2 regions of the Clostridium felsineum DSM 794 genome follow, and region 1 is predicted to be linked to the other one. Evidence: riboswitches for the same ligand, from Rfam matches in the RefSeq annotation. Region 1 holds a riboswitch; the other holds the start of a gene.

What was found. Region 1 has a riboswitch for thiamine pyrophosphate ahead of cytX (putative hydroxymethylpyrimidine transporter CytX). Riboswitches for the same ligand answer to the same signal wherever they lie in the genome.
Region 2: it holds a riboswitch for thiamine pyrophosphate, as region 1 does, so the genes downstream of both, thiT (energy-coupled thiamine transporter ThiT) here and cytX (putative hydroxymethylpyrimidine transporter CytX) in region 1, are expected to answer to the same signal.

The regions. Positions count from the first base shown of each region.
Region 1 covers NZ_CP096980.1:860,763-865,426, forward strand. The annotation lists gene CLFE_RS04115 (FtsX-like permease family protein) at 1-773, shown strand, start outside; gene CLFE_RS04120 (response regulator transcription factor) at 787-1,458, shown strand; gene CLFE_RS04125 (sensor histidine kinase) at 1,455-2,459, shown strand; TPP riboswitch at 2,597-2,702, shown strand; gene cytX (putative hydroxymethylpyrimidine transporter CytX) at 2,769-3,944, shown strand; gene thiM (hydroxyethylthiazole kinase) at 3,937-4,664, shown strand, end outside.
Region 2 covers NZ_CP096980.1:1,027,650-1,032,313, reverse strand. The annotation lists gene CLFE_RS04955 (HD domain-containing protein) at 1-267, shown strand, start outside; gene folP (dihydropteroate synthase) at 280-1,086, shown strand; gene folK (2-amino-4-hydroxy-6-hydroxymethyldihydropteridine diphosphokinase) at 1,094-1,921, shown strand; TPP riboswitch at 2,031-2,132, shown strand; gene thiT (energy-coupled thiamine transporter ThiT) at 2,232-2,864, shown strand; gene CLFE_RS04935 (nitroreductase family protein) at 2,897-3,706, opposite strand; gene CLFE_RS04930 (winged helix-turn-helix transcriptional regulator) at 3,866-4,201, shown strand; gene CLFE_RS04925 (hypothetical protein) at 4,327-4,664, shown strand, end outside.

The DNA of each region.
Region 1 (4,664 bases):
CTATTTTTGTATCGAAATTATCCAAAGGTAAATGTCTTTTCCTAGATGGGAATTATGGAGATGAATATAATAAGCAAATAAAAAATAATAAAGTTAAGGTAAAGACAGATAGTGGTATTATTAATTTTAATATTTTAGATGTATCATTATTCAAATATATTGGAGCAGCTCATGCAAGAACAACATTAGTTCTAGCAGATTCAGACTATGAAGAATATTTTGCTTCAAAAGATTTATACACAGTTTGTCATTATACAGGATTCAAGTTTGAAAATCCATTGGAATTAAGCGACCTTTATAAGAAATTGAATACTATTATACCTGCTGAAAATCATGACAAGTCTTATCTTGAGTATCATCAATTACTCTTTAACATGTATGGCGCATATATTTTTATTGGCTTGTTTTTAGGTATTTTATTCTTAATGGCAGCAAGTAGTATTATTTTTTATAAACAGCTTATGGAAGCACGTGATGATATAGGAAGATATGAAATTTTAAGAAAAATCGGAATGTCAAAAAAAGAGGTATTAAAATCAGTAAGAAGGCAGATTGCTGTTGTGTTTTTTCTACCTTTTATGGTAGCTGTGATTCATATGATGGTCATGCTAAAAACATATCAGAATATGATGTATACTTTGACTACAGATTCTCCAATACTTGTATATGCACTTCTGGTTGTGGTAATATATTTTATAATTTATAGTATTTTTTATCTGTTTTCAGTAAAAGGATATATGAAAACAATATGGAGTAATAACGCTGTTTCGTAATGGAGGGAATAGTATGTATAAGATTATGGTAGTAGAGGATGATCCTAATATTAGTGAAATAATATGCGAAAATATTGAAAAACAGGGGTTTCAATGTCTTAGAATTGTGGAATTTAAAAAGATAATAGATGAATTTATTACTTTCAAACCAGAACTTATTTTAATGGATATTAATTTACCTGGAAATGATGGATTCTGTTGGTGTGAGAAAATAAGGGAAATTTCAAAAGCACCCATTATTTTTGTATCTGCAAGAGATTCGGAAACAGATATTGTTCTTGGTACTAATATGGGCGGAGATGATTATCTTATAAAACCGTTTTCTATTGAAGTTTTATTAGCAAAGGTAAAAGGAATGCTCAGAAGAACATATTCTTATAATGAAGTTGATAGCAATATTTTATCATTTGGAGAATTGATTTTTAATGCTGATAATGGAATGATTTCACGTAGAAATATAAGAGATGAACTTACACATAATGAAATGGGAATTCTTAAAATATTACTAAAAAATCAGGGAAAAATAGTAAGTAGAGAAAGAATAATGAGAACGCTTTGGAGTGATGAGAAATTTATTGATGACAATACACTAACCGTAAATATCACAAGACTTCGTAAGAAATTAAATGATATTGGATGCAAAAATATGATTAAGACCATTCGAAATGAAGGATATATCATATGAAAGTGTCAGATTATTTAAAAGAAAAAATTGAACTTTTTATTTTAGCTTTATTATTTGTGGTATTTCCAGGTATGATAATTGCACTTTCGGAAAACTGTGCATTTTTTAAAACGAATGGTTTTTATTCTATAGTAGTGGTATTTTTTATTTTTGTTATATATATAATTGTGGATTATATAAGATTAAATAGATATTGTAAAAAACTTTCGGAATTGATTGGAAATGAAGATTTGGATTTTATTGTTTCATTGCCAAAGCCAACATCGTATGAACGAAAATTATATACGAAGTTGATGATGCAGTTGAAGAGAAATGCTGAAAGGAAAATGGACATATTTGAAGAAAGGAAGATTGAAGATATTGAATTTATTGAGACTTGGGTTCATGAAGTAAAAACACCTATTGCAGCAACTAAATTAATAATTGAAAATAGCTTAGACAATCCAACAGAAAAGGTGCTGTATAATATTTCAGATGAAATTATTAAAATTGAAGATATGATTCAGAAAACAATTTGCTATAGTCAGCTAAATGATTTTTCAAAGGACTGTCAAATCAGCAATGTGAATTTACAAGGGATTGTAAATAAATGTCTAAAAACTGAATATTCGAATATTAATAATAAATACATTAATTTAGACATTAAAAATTTGAATTTTGAAGTAAATAGTGATGAAAAATGGCTATGTTTTATTGTAAAACAAGTTTTAGATAATGCTGTAAAATACTCTTATGAAAATGGAGTTATACATATTTATGGAGAGAATAATTTTCGTAATCAGAAATTGTTTGTTGAGGACACAGGAATTGGAATTGAAGAGGAAGACATGAGGCGAGTTTTTCAAAAGGGATACACTGGATTGAATGGGCGAAAGAAATCTGTATCAACAGGAGTAGGATTATATTTGAGTTATAAACTGGCAAAGAAGTTAGGACATGATATTCGTATAACATCTGCTTCAAAGCACGGCACAAAGGTGAAAATAATAATTCAAGAATAAATAATAATTTAAATTTAAACTTTAGATAATATTTGTTAAGAGTATTAATTTGCCGGAAGATTCTTTACTACAATTTTAATGACTATTTTTGTAGAATGATTTAATAAGAAGTGGTATAATTTATTTTGATTAAAAATTAAATAAAGTAGGGGAGCTTGTGTTCAGGCTGAGAGGAAGTATAAAGCTTCGACCCTTATACCTGATTTGGATAATGCCAACGTAGGAAATTGTATGTTTGATTTATTGCGGAGAGTGCCAGAAAAGGTTATTCTCCGCTTTTATTTTTTACTTAAAAAGGATGATAGGCTTATGGAAGACAAAAAAACATCAGTATTTTCAAATGGACTTATTTGGTTTGGAGCAGCAATATCGATAGCAGAAATTTTGACAGGAACATTAATTGCACCTATAGGATTAAAAAAGGGAATAATGGCTATAATTATCGGCCATTTAGTTGGATGTATATTATTGTACTTTGCAGGTCTAATTGGTGGAATAACAGGAAAAAGTTCAATGGAGACAGTAAAAAATTCATTTGGACAAAGAGGATCATTATTTTTTTCTATAATTAATATTCTACAACTAATTGGATGGACAGCAGTAATGATATTAAGTGGTGCTAATGCTGCAAATTCTACACTTAATGTAGGTGGAAAATTAATGTGGATTATAGTAATAGGATTTTTAATTATTATATGGATATTAGTTGGAGTTAAAAATTTAAGCAAATTAAATACAATTGCTATGGCAGCTTTGTTTATTACAACAATAGCTTTAAGTACTGTTATATTCAAAGATGTTAGAAAACCTGTATATGTAGGAAATATTAGCTTTTCAGGTGCTATGGAGTTAGCAATAGCTATGCCACTTTCATGGTTACCGCTTATATCAGACTATACAAGAATTGCAGAAAAACCTAAAAAAGCAACAGCGGTTAGTGTAATAGTTTATTTTTTCACTAGCTCTTGGATGTATATTATAGGACTTGGTGCTACAGTTTTCACTGGGAAAAGTGATATTTCCAAAATCATACTAAGTGTTGGTGGTGGAAGTATTGCTCTTATAATAATTATATTCTCCACGGTTACTACTACATTTTTGGATGCATATTCAGCAGGAGTAAGTGCGGAAAGTGTTATAAAAGGTGTAAAAGGTAAACATATAGCAATAGGAAGTTGTATTTTAGGTATGATACTTTCATATTTTACACCCATTGAACAATATGAGAATTTTTTATATTTTATTAGTTCGGTGTTTGCCCCAATGATTTCTATTCTTATAGTAGATTTCTTTATTATAAAAAAAGAATATCATAATGATAAATATAATATGTCAAATTTAATTATTTGGGTTATTGGTTTTGTTATTTATCGTTTCTTTATTAGTGTTGATACACCAATCGGTAGTACTATACCAGCAATGACAATAACGGCGATATTATGTTGCTTTAAAAATATAATGTTTGGAGGAAATAGAGATGTTTAAAGAAAGATTACAAAAAGTAAGGAATCTTAATCCATTAATACACAACATAACAAATTACGTTACAGCAAATGATTGTGCTAACATTCTTCTTGCCTGTGGAGCCTCGCCTATTATGGCAGATGATATAGAAGAAGTGGAGGAGATTACATCTATATGCAGTGGGCTTAATATTAACATAGGAACACTTAATCAGAGAACTATACCAGCAATGATTAAGGCAGGGAAAAAAGCAAATAAACTCGGGCATCCGGTTATACTTGATCCTGTGGGGGTAGGAGCTTGTAAACTTAGATGTGATACAACTCTAAAATTAATTGAAGAAGTTAAGTTTACCGCTATTCGTGGAAATATTTCAGAAATAAAAGTATTAGCTTTAGGTAAAGGTTCAACTAAAGGAGTTGATGCAGATATTGAAGATAAAATAAGTGATAGTAACCTTCATACGGCCATTAAATTTGCTAAAGAATTCTCTGAAAAAGTAGGAGCAGTAATTGCAATTACAGGACCAATAGATATTGTAGCAGATAAAAATAAAGCTTATGTAATTAGAAATGGTAATGTTAGTATGAGTAAAATTACAGGTACAGGATGTATGCTTACAGCAATGACATCGGCTTATATTAGTGCAAATAAAGATAATTTTTTAGAAGCAGTAGCAGCATCAATATCTGCCATGGGGCTTTGTGGAGAACTAGCACATAGTAGGCTTAAGGAAAGAGA
Region 2 (4,664 bases), 170 kb from region 1:
AGATGGCAACAATATGAAAGCGGCATTCCTCATTCTACTGCAAGTGCAAACCTTTCAATAGATATCTTAAAAGATTGCAACTTTAATTCTTTAGAAATTGAACTTATAATTGAAGCTATTAAAAATCATGGAAAAGTAAATTCAATTTCGCATTTAAGCTCTATACTTTATAGAAGTGATAAACTTTCAAGAAATTGCTTTAATTGTTCTGCTTACGCAGAATGTAATTGGAGTTACCATAAAAAAAATTCAAGCATAAAATATTAAGGAGTAATCAAAATGAGAATAGGTAACAAAGATTTTTTAATAGGTAAAAGGACCTATATAATGGGAATTTTAAATGTAACACCTGACTCCTTCTCTGATGGAGGAAAATTCAACAATTTAGATAATGCCCTAAAACATGCTGCTAAACTTATAGAAGATGGTGCAGACATAATCGATATTGGTGGTGAATCAACAAGACCAAATCATTCACCTGTTGATAAAAACGAAGAATTAGACAGAGTTATTCCAATAATAGAAGCTTTAGTTCATGAGTTTGATATTCCCCTTTCAATAGATACTTATAAAGGTGAAGTAGCTGAGGCTGCCTTAAAAGCTGGTGCTCATCTTGTTAATGATGTATGGGGTTTTAAAAAGGATTCATATATAGCTAAGGTTGCTGCAAAATATGATGTTCCATGCTGTCTAATGCATAATAGACAAGACTTAAATTATATTGATTTTCTTGAAGATGTCATTAACGATTTAAAAGAAAGCATTAATATAGCACTAGACGCAGGTGTAAAAAAAGAAAATATAATGATAGATCCTGGAATAGGTTTTGCTAAAAGCTTTGAGCAGAATTTATCTTTAATGAATAATTTAGAAAAACTTAAAATTTTAAATTTTCCTATGCTTCTAGGTACTTCTAGAAAATCTATGATAGGTAATATTTTAAATTTGCCACCAAACGAAAGAGTTGAAGGTACAGCTGCAACTTCAGTTATCGGAGTTACTAAAGGCTGTGATTTTATTAGAGTTCATGATGTTCTTGAAAATAAAAGAGCCTGTACTGTAGCAGATGCCATATTAAGGAGATGAGCAAACTTTGGACAAAATAACTATAGAAGATTTTGAAGTATTTGCGTATCATGGTGTGTTGGAAGAAGAAAAAACACTTGGACAAAAATTTTTATTATCCCTATACTTAGATTTAGATTTAAGAAAATCAGGGATATCAAAAGCTTTAAATGATACCGTAAATTACGCTGAACTATTAGATAATATAGAAGAAGAATTTACAAAACAAAGTTTCGATTTAATAGAAACTGCTGCTGAAAAAATAGCAGAGTTTATTTTGCTAAACTACAATTTAGTTAAAGCCGTTAAGGTAATCCTAAAAAAACCTTGGGCTCCTGTAAAAAAACATGTGAAATGTATTTCTGTAGAAATCGAAAGAAGTTGGCATACAGCTTATATAGGTCTTGGTTCTAATATTGGAAATAAAGAAGAAAATTTAAAAGAAGCCCTTGCACTTATAGAAAAAAATTTCCAATGCGTTTTAACTGAAGTTTCTAATTTCTATATAACAAGACCTGTTGGTTATTTAAATCAAGATAATTTTTTAAACTGTGCTGCTGAAATAAAAACCTTAATGTCACCAAACGAACTAGTGGACTTTTTTCTAAGAATTGAAGAAACCTTAAAACGAAAAAGAACAGTACACTGGGGACCACGAACCATTGATTTAGATGTTTTACTTTATGATAATCTAATTACAGATGATCCTCACATAACCTTACCTCATCCTAGAATGACAGAGCGACTTTTTGTTTTAACTCCACTATGTGATATAAATCCTAATTTAGTCCATCCAGTCTTAAATGATAGAATAATAAATATAAAAAATAATTTATCTAAAGTACAAGTACTATAAAACTAAAAGTAAATCTTGAAAATTTAATTTTATCAAGATTTACTTTTTTCCATGTATGTACTATAATAACTACAGGATTCATTAATATCCAATAAATTTTATAAATAAAAACGTGTGCTAGGGGTGCCCTTGGGCTGAGAAACAATTATACCATGTTAACCCTTAACCTGATCTGGATAATACCAGCGTAGGGAAGCAATGTAAATTCAGAATTATTTACTGTAATTTATAGTTGAACTTTTCTACTATTAATTACAGTTTTTTATTTTTTGGGTAACTTTAAGCACATATTAATCTTGGAGGTCTTATTATGGACAATTTTTCATTTTCAAAAAGTATTAAAACAATATCACAAAGTCCATCCGCTATTGCTGCACTTATAGGAGTTTTAATTATAATAATTGTTCTATTGAGAATTAGAAAAATCAAATTCTCTACAAAATTAATAACTCAAATAGGTGTTGTACTTGCCCTTGCGACAGTTCTAAGCTTCTTTAAAATATATAAACTTCCACAAGGAGGAAACATTACCTTAGGAAGTATGGTGCCAATACTACTAATCGCTTTTTTTTATGGTCCTGAAGTTGGATTTTTAACTGGATTTTTATTTGGAATAATTGATCTTATGATCGACCCATATATACTCCACCCAGTTCAAGTACTCTTTGATTACCCTCTCCCTTATATGGCACTTGGGTTTGCTGGTTATTTTAAAAACAAAAGACTAATTGGAACAATTGCTGCTGTATTTATAAGGCTTTTATTTCATGTTGTTTCTGGTGTTGTTTTCTTCGCTAGTAGTGCACCAAAAGGCCAATCTCCACTTATTTATTCTATAATATATAATGCTTCATTTTTATCTATCGACTGTGTAATTTGTCTTGTGATTATAGCTATAATTCCCTTTAAACGTTTATATAAAATTGCCAATTTAAATATTTAGAATAAGGTGCTTTTAATTTTCAGCACCTTATTTTAAACATAGCTTACTTCTAATGGATTTCTATCCACTACCCTCTTATATTTATATTTGGGATAGCCTACCATTACAGCTCCTGTTATTACACTATCTTCTGAAATATTAAATAACTCCATAAGAGGCTCATATTTATCAAATACACACATTTCAAAAAGACCCGCAAAGCAACTTCCTAAGCCTAAAGTAGTTGCAAATAACTCCATATAAGAAAAAGAAAAAATAGTATTTTCTCGCCCATTTTTGAATCCTTTAGGCGCAGTTGCTAAAACTAATGTAGGAGCATTTCTTAGTATTTTATCTATTCCTTGTTCCCTATAATCCTTAATATGTTTAGGAAAGCTCCAGTGCATAGTAGGTGTATCTATTTTATCTTCCATCCAGTTTATAACAACTTCAGTAGCTTTTTTAAGTATTTTTTTATCTGTAACTATAACGTATGATATATTCTGACTATTACTTGCTGTGGGAGCAAAATGAGCAATATTAATTAACTTCATTAACTTTTCTTTCTCTACAGGAATATTTTTATAGCATCTAATTGATCTACGTGATCTTAAAAACATTTCGGCTTTGTTTTCGTCTATTACAGGAAATTGTTTTAATTCTTGCTGCCTTAAAAGAGGTGTTCTAACATTATCAATAGCTTTATTAGGACATACTGCCACACATTGTCCACATCCTATACAGTTTGTTCCTTCTAATTCTTCCGGTCCTTCTTCTCCCATACCTAAAACTATTGATGGACATACCTCTATACAAATTCCACACTTTTTACATTTTGACTTTTGTAACTTAATAAGTTCCATTATACTTCATCCTCTCTTGTATACTCATATACTTGCTTGTATAAACAAATTGCTTACGTTATAATAGTAGGCATTAATTGCTAATTTAACAAGTACGCACATTAAAGTGCTATAGTACCCATTTGTATACTACATAATTTAAATTTCAGGAGGATAATAATGATTAAATATAATAATATAGAATATAATTGTTCTATGGAACTTACCATGGAAATCATAGGTGGAAAATGGAAGACTCTTATTCTTTGGTACTTGGGAAAAGAAACTTTAAGATTTGGTCAGTTAAAAAAGAAATTACCTAAAATCACCCATAAAATGCTTACTCAACAACTTAGAGCTTTAGAAGAAACCGGACTAATACATAGATCTGTTTATCCATCTGTACCACCTAAGGTTGAATATTCTCTTACTAATTCTGGACAAAGTCTTCTTCCTGTTTTAAAGGGTCTTTGCACATGGGCTCTTAACTATGTTGAAAACAATCCAAAAATTTAATAATATACTCTAGATGTTTTATCAATTTTTTATACCTACTACAGCTTTTCTTTATAAAATTGTTATGGAGAGTTAAGAAATAAAATATATAATAATTCCTATATTCACTTTAGGAGGATTTTTAAATGAACATAAAAAAAATAGTTGCGCTTTTCATAACCTCAACTTTATCCTTATCCTTGTTGGTTGGATGTGGAAGTAATAATGCTACCCAAAACTCAAATAACACAACTACAAAAAAAGTAGATACCACTCAAATTAAAGCACAATATCAATCAAAGCTTAAAGAACTTGTTACTAAAAGCACTATAACTCAAGCTCAATCTGATAAAATCTTAACTACTTTAACTAACCATATTGGAAAGGGACATAGAAGAGCTGGCAATAAATCTAACGATAGTGGTGCAAATAAGCCTAATAACTCTGGTGATAATGTCCAAAATAATAATAAAAACAACAATAG